Rhodoligotrophos defluvii: one gene and its partner. The protein of the gene in region 2 interacts with the protein of the main gene of each other region in a pairwise test. Links are inferred from orthologs where the notes say so. Each region holds a gene or a part of one and is shown on either strand. Other genes may lie near its edges.

Region 1 (3,672 bases), on a different replicon or contig from region 2:
CAAGCCCCACCACCAGCACCGCCAGCATGAGGGCGAGCCCGATCTGGGTCCCGAGCACGTTGAGCAGCCCGGCGCGGCTGCCATAGCGCAGCGAATTGGCGAGAATGACGGTGACCGTCGGCCCCGGAATGATGATCACGACGATCGTGGCCACCACGAGGGCGGCATAGGCTTCAAGCGACATGGGTCATGCCTCCGCAAGGAGCCGAAATCCAGCCCTGCCGCGGAGAAAAGGTCAAGCGCGCCGCAAAATCGCCCCGCAGGTCGGAGCCGCCATGGCGCTCGCCGGCGGCCCTCTCCGGCCTCTATTCCGTGGATTCGGCCTCGTCCGGGCCCTCGTCGACCTCTGGCTGGCCCTCTTCCTCGGCCAGATGCGCCACCGACACCACCCGCTCGTTCTCGGCCATGCTGAAGATGGTCACCCCTTGCGTGGCGCGGCCCGCCACGCGGATGTCGTGCACGGGGCAGCGGATGAGCTTGCCGGCCCCGGTCACCAGCATGATCTGGTCATTGTCCTCCACCGGGAACGACGCCACCAGGTGCCCGTTGCGCTTGTTCACCGCCATGGCGATGATGCCCTTGCCGCCGCGGCCGGTGACCCGGTACTCGTATGAGGACGTGCGCTTGCCGTAGCCGTTCTCCGAGACAGTGAGCACCGTCTGCTCGAGGGCGGACAGCGCGGCATAGCGCTCGGGACTGAGGGAGACCTCGTCGCCCGCCGCCTCCTCCTCGCCATTCTCGGCGTCACCGTTCGGCTCGGCCGCAAGCTCGCCGGCGAGCTCGCTATCCTCGCCGCGCATGGCCCGGCGCAGCCGAAGATAGGCGCGGGCTTCCGGTGGGGTCGCATCGCTGTGCCGCAGCACCGACATGCCGATCACCGTATCGGGCCCGAGCTCGCTGTCGCTGCCGAGCTTGATGCCGCGCACCCCTGTCGAGGTGCGGCCGGCGAAGACACGCACATCGTCCACCGGGAAGCGGATGCAGCGGCCATTCGCGGTGGTCAGCAGGATGTCGTCATCGGGCGTCGCGATCACCACGCCGACGATGGCATCCCCCTCCTCTTCCAGCTTCATGGCGATCTTGCCGGCCCGGTTGATGTTCACGAAATCGGCCAAGGCGTTGCGGCGGACGGTGCCGAACCGGGTGGCGAAGACCAGGTTCAGCCGTTCGTTCTGCGCCTCGTCGTCGGGCATGAACAGAATGGTCGAGATGCGCTCGCCCGGCTTGAGCGGCAAGAGGTTCACCAACGCCTTGCCGCGCGATTGCGGCGTGCCGATCGGCAGGCGCCACACCTTCATGCGGTAGACCATGCCGGTGGAGGAGAAGAACAGGACCGGCGTATGGGTGTTGGCCACGAAGAGCTGGGACACGAAATCCTCGTCCTTCATGGAAACGCCGAAGCGGCCCTTGCCGCCGCGCCGCTGCGCCCGGTAGGTCGAGAGCGGCACGCGCTTGATGTAGCCGGCATGCGACACGGTGATCACCATGTCCTCCCGCGCGATCAGGTCCTCGTCCTCGACCTCGAAGCCTTCCTCGGTGATCTCGGTGCGCCGCGGCGTCGCGAACTCGGCTTTGGCGGCCTCCAGCTCGTCGCGCACGATCTGCTGCACCCGGGCGCGCGATCGCAGGATATCGAGATAATCGGCGATCTTCTCGCCCAGCTCCTTCAGCTCGTCGCCGATCTCGTCGCGGCCGAGGGCGGTCAGGCGCTGCAGGCGCAGGTCGAGAATGGCCCGGGCCTGCTCGTCCGAAAGCCGCAGCGTGCCGGCCTCGCTCACCACGTGGCGCGGATCGGCAATCAGCCTGACCAGCGGCTCCATGTCCTTCGCCGGCCAGTCCCGCCCCATCAGCTCCGCCCTGGCAGCCGCCGGATCGGGGCTTTCGCGGATCACACGGATGACCTCGTCGATATTGGCGACGGCAATGGCCAGGCCCACCAGGATATGGGCCCGGTCGCGCGCCTTGTTCAGCAGGAACTTGGTGCGCCGCGTGACCACGTCCTCGCGGAAGGTCACGAACGCCTGCAGCATGTCCTTGAGGGTCAGGAGCTCGGGTCGGCCGCCGGATAGCGCCACCATGTTGCAGCCGAAGCTCGTCTGCAGCGGCGAAAAACGATAAAGCTGGTTCAGCACAACGTCCGCCACCGCCTCGCGGCGCAGCTCGATCACCACGCGCAGGCCCTGGCGCGAGGACTCGTCCCTGATGTCGGCGATCCCCTCGATTCGCTTCTCGCGCACCAGCTCGGCGATCTTCTCGACCATCGTCGCCTTGTTCACCTGGTAGGGGATCTCGGTGACGATGAGCGCCTCGCGTTCCTTGCGCACCGTCTCGACTTCGACACGGGCGCGCATGATGATCGAGCCGCGCCCCGTAGCATAGGCCGAGCGGATCCCGGCACGGCCGAGGATGAGCGCCCCGGTCGGGAAATCCGGGCCGGGCATGATCTCGGTGATTTCCTCGATGCTGATTCCCGGATTGGTCATCACCGCGATGCAGGCATCCACCACCTCCCCGAGATTGTGCGGTGGGATGTTGGTGGCCATGCCGACGGCGATGCCGCCGGCCCCGTTCACCAGCAGGTTCGGAAACTTGGCCGGCAGCACCACCGGCTCGTGCTCGGAATTGTCATAGTTGGGCTGGAAGTCGACCGTGTCCTTGTCCAGGTCGTCCAGCAGGTGATGGGCCGGCTTGGCCAGCCTCACCTCGGTGTAGCGCATGGCCGCCGGCGGATCGCCGTCGAGCGAGCCGAAATTGCCCTGCCCGTCGAGCAGCGGCAGGCGCATGGAAAAGTCCTGCGCCAAGCGGACGAGCGCGTCATAGATCGACTGGTCGCCATGCGGGTGGTACTTACCGATGACATCGCCCACCACGCGGGCCGCCTTGCGGTAAGGCTTGTTCCAGTCGTAGCCATTCTCGTGCATCGAGAACAGAACGCGGCGATGGACAGGCTTCAGCCCGTCGCGAACGTCCGGCAGCGCCCGGCTCACGATCACGCTCATCGCGTAATCGAGATAGGAGCGCTTCATTTCCTCGACGATAGAAACCGGATTTACGTCGAAGGGGGTCGGATCAGACCCGGTCGGTCCACGATCGCTTTCAGCCAAACTCGAACGCCTTTTGTGATTTTAACGACGCATCAGCGCGAATGCGCACCGGGAGGGGCGCGCCCAATCGAGGAATCGCTTGCGCGCCCCCGACTCGGTGTCCCTTATGTAGCAACCGCAGGGCGCAGAAGCAATGCGCGCAACAGGACTCGCTGCTGGCGGCCCGATCGCATTTTCGGCAAAGGTTCTGAGGGGCCCGCAAGGGCAAGGAATGGTGCGGTCGGGGAGACTCGAACTCCCACGGGGGTTAACCCGCTAGCCCCTCAAGCTAGTGCGTCTACCAATTCCGCCACGACCGCGTATTGAGGTCCCGAAGGGTCGCGCTCATCTAACAATCCGTTCGGCGCAACGCAAGTGTTTCCGATTGTCTCAACCCACGCCGTCGGTTTAACCAAGGCCCATGCTCGACCCCGTGAGATCCCAATCCGCGCGAAAAAGCCTGTACCGGGCGGCTCCGGCCGTGACCTGGACGGTGGCGGACCATCTTGTTGAATATGAGCATGCGGTTCAGCAAATGGAAGCCCGCGCCGCGGCCATCGCCGCAGGCGAGGCGCCCGAGCAGGTCTGG
Region 2 (3,419 bases):
ATGCGCTGCAGCTCGCCTCCGCCCAGCAGCACGGCGAGGCACATATGGGCGGTTTCCCTTGGGGCATCTTCCTCATCGAGGGAGAGCTTGAAGCCGCCATTGCCGATTTGCCGGCGGTGGAGGTGGAAGAGCGCTATCGCAGGACCCTCGCCGATACGCGCCTACTGGATGCCGGTGCTGGCCGTTGCCTGCGCGGACCTCATCGCAGCGACCTCGTCGTGAAGCACGGGCCGAAATCGATGGAGGCCCGCCTTTGCTCCACCGGCGAGCAGAAGGCGCTTCTGATCGGCATTATCCTCGCCAATGCGCGGATGATCGCGGAAGGCTTCGAGGGCTATGCCCCCATCATGCTGCTGGATGAGGTGGCGGCGCACCTGGATGAGGAGCGGCGGCGTGGCCTGTTCGAATGCCTGCTGCGGCTTGGCGCCCAGGCTTGGATGACGGGAACGGACGAGACGTTGTTTGCCGCGCTGCGCGGCGCTGCGCAGTTCTTCAGCGCCCGCGACGGGGCGCTGTGCGAAGCGGTTGCTTGATGGATAGGACGTGTTGATGAACAAGGCCAGCGAGACCAACGGTCAAGGTGCGGATTACGGTGCGGAGTCCATCAAGGTGCTCCGCGGCCTGGATGCGGTGCGCAAGCGTCCGGGCATGTATATCGGCGACACCGACGACGGCTCGGGTCTGCACCACATGGTCTATGAGGTGGTGGACAACGCTATTGACGAGGCGCTGGCCGGCTACTGCGACCACGTGACGGTGACGCTCAATCCCGACGGCTCGGTGACGGTCACCGACAATGGCCGCGGCATCCCCACGGACATCCATTCCGAGGAAGGCGTGTCGGCGGCCGAAGTCATCATGACCCAGCTGCATGCCGGCGGCAAATTCGACCAGAATTCATACAAGGTGTCCGGCGGCCTGCACGGTGTTGGCGTCTCGGTGGTGAATGCTCTGTCGCAGTGGCTGAAACTGACCATCTGGCGCAACGGCTACGAGCACACCATGACGTTCGTGCATGGCGTGGCGCAGGCACCGCTCGCGATCACCGGCCCCTCCGACCGCACCGGAACCGAGGTATCGTTCCTGCCCAGCACCGAGACCTTCAGCATGGTCGAGTTCGACTATGCGACGCTGGAGCATCGCCTGCGCGAGCTTGCCTTCCTGAATTCTGGCGTGCGCATCACCCTGACCGACCGGCGCGGCATCGAGACCAAGGTCCAGGACATGCGCTATGACGGCGGCCTTGAAGCCTTCGTCCGCTATCTCGACCGCGCCAAGCAGCCGCTGTTCGGCGACCCCGTCATGGTCAAGGCCGATCGTGATGGCATCCAGGTAGAATGCGCCCTTTGGTGGAACGACAGCTATCACGAGAACACGCTGTGCTTCACCAACAACATCCCGCAGCGCGACGGCGGCACCCACCTGGCAGGCTTTCGCGCAGCGCTCACGCGCATCATCAACAACTACGCGTCCGAAAGCGGCCTCGCCAAGCGCGAGAAGGTGGCGCTCACGGGCGATGACGCGCGCGAGGGCCTGACCTGCGTGCTCTCGGTGAAGGTGCCCGACCCCAAGTTCTCGTCGCAAACCAAGGATAAGCTTGTTTCATCCGAGGTGCGGCCTGTGGTCGAGGGGGTCGTCAGCGAGCATCTCGGCACCTGGCTCGAGGAGCACCCCACTGAGGCCAAGCTGGTGGTGAACAAGATCGTCGAGGCCGCAGCGGCTCGTGAGGCGGCGCGCAAGGCGCGGGAGCTCACTCGCCGCAAGGGCGCGCTCGACGTTTCCAACCTGCCGGGCAAGCTGGCGGATTGCCAGGAGCGCGACCCCGCCAAGTCCGAGCTGTTCATCGTGGAGGGCGATTCCGCGGGCGGCTCTGCCAAACAGGGCCGCAACCGCGAGAACCAGGCCGTGCTGCCCTTGCGCGGCAAGATCCTCAACGTGGAGCGGGCACGCTTCGACAAGATGCTGTCGTCGGAGCAGATCGGGACGCTGATCACCGCGCTTGGCACCGGTATCGGTCGCGACGATTTCTCACTGGAGAAGCTGCGTTACCACAAGATCATCATCATGACCGACGCGGATGTGGACGGCGCCCATATCCGCACCCTGCTGCTCACCTTCTTCTATCGGCAGATGCCGGAGTTGATCGAGAAGGGTCACCTCTACATTGCCCAGCCGCCGCTGTTCAAAGTGAAGCGCGGTAATTCCGAGCAGTATCTCAAGGACGAGAAGGCGCTGGAGCAATACCTGATCGATGGCGGCATCGGCGACGCAGTGCTGATCCTCGCCAATGGCGACGAGCGCGCGGGCGAGGATCTGCGTCAGATCGTGAACGAGGCGCTGGAGATCCGCGCCATTCTCGACGGGCTGCATACCCGCTATCCCCGTTTCGTGGTCGAGCAGGCGGCGATCGCTGGCGCCTTGAACCCGGAAACGCTCTCAGACCCGGTGCGCGCCCGTGAAGCCGCGCAATATGTAGCACGCCGGCTCGGGCTCCTGTCGGAAGAGACGGAGCGCAACTGGGTAGGCGAGCCGACGCCGGACGGAGGCCTCGAATTCTCGCGCGAGATCCGGGGCGTGCGCGAAGTGCGGACCATTGACGGCAAGCTGATCTCCTCGGCCGATGCCCTGCGGCTCGACAAGAAGATGCCGCATCTGCAGGAGATCTATGCCAAGGCCGCGCGGCTGGTGCGCAAGGGTGAGGAGACCGCCATCCGCGGCCCCGTGCAGCTGCTCGACGCGGTCTTCGCGGCCGGGCGCAAGGGCATCACCCTGCAGCGCTACAAGGGGCTGGGCGAAATGAACCCGCAGCAACTGTGGGAAACGACGCTGGATTCGAACGCCCGCACGCTGCTGAAGGTGCAGGTACGCGAGTTGGACGAGGCCGACGACCTGTTCGCCAAACTCATGGGCGACCTGGTCGAGCCGCGACGGGAGTTCATTCGCGACAACGCTTTGCAGGTGGTCAATCTGGACGTTTGACGAGAGCCCGGGGTCTCAGCCGAGCTCCTGGCAGACATCCACCCACTGCGCACCAACCAGAGCGGCCATCCGCTCGGGTGCTATACGCAGGGCGCTGTGAGTGGAGCCGGCCGCCGGCACCACCTCGTCGAAGGCTTTCAGCGAAACGTCGCAATAGATCGGCAGTGGCGTCTTGAGCCCGAATGGCGAGACGCCGCCCACTGGGTGCCCCGTTATCTGCTCCACCTCTCCCGCATCGAGCATGCGCACCTTCCCGCCGAATGCCGCTTTGGCCTTGCGGTTGTCGAGGCGCGCGTCACCGCGGGTAACCACAAGCAGCACCTGATCGCCCACGCGGAGTGACAGGGTCTTGGCGATCTGCCCGGGAGTGACGCCGTGCCCCGCTGCTGCCAGCTCGACAGTTGCCGTGCTGACGTCGAGCTCCACAATTGAGATGTCGG

Evidence for each region.
Region 1: the proteins of gyrB (region 2) and gyrA interact in binary tests that used the Escherichia coli proteins (3 or more experiments, as listed by UniProt). The link is inferred for Rhodoligotrophos defluvii from one-to-one orthologs.

The regions. Positions count from the first base shown.
Region 1 is NZ_SZZM01000005.1:209,367-213,038, reverse strand. Bases 106-3,463 are described here. They hold gyrA (DNA gyrase subunit A), read right to left. Parts: upstream 3,105-3,463; coding sequence 306-3,104; downstream 106-305. Other genes in these bases: E4P09_RS20110 (LysE family translocator), read right to left, coding at 106-184. In the rest of the region: more of E4P09_RS20110, read right to left, coding at 1-105; lipoyl(octanoyl) transferase LipB, read left to right, coding at 3,505-3,672. UniProt on the Escherichia coli protein: A type II topoisomerase that negatively supercoils closed circular double-stranded (ds) DNA in an ATP-dependent manner to maintain chromosomes in an underwound state.
Region 2 is NZ_SZZM01000001.1:926,630-930,048, forward strand. Bases 160-3,264 are described here. They hold gyrB (DNA topoisomerase (ATP-hydrolyzing) subunit B), read left to right. Parts: upstream 160-549; coding sequence 550-2,979; downstream 2,980-3,264. Other genes in these bases: recF (DNA replication/repair protein RecF), read left to right, coding at 160-533; E4P09_RS04465 (YbaK/EbsC family protein), read right to left, coding at 2,995-3,264. Also shown: more of recF, read left to right, coding at 1-159; more of E4P09_RS04465, read right to left, coding at 3,265-3,419. UniProt on the Escherichia coli protein: DNA gyrase negatively supercoils closed circular double-stranded DNA in an ATP-dependent manner to maintain chromosomes in an underwound state.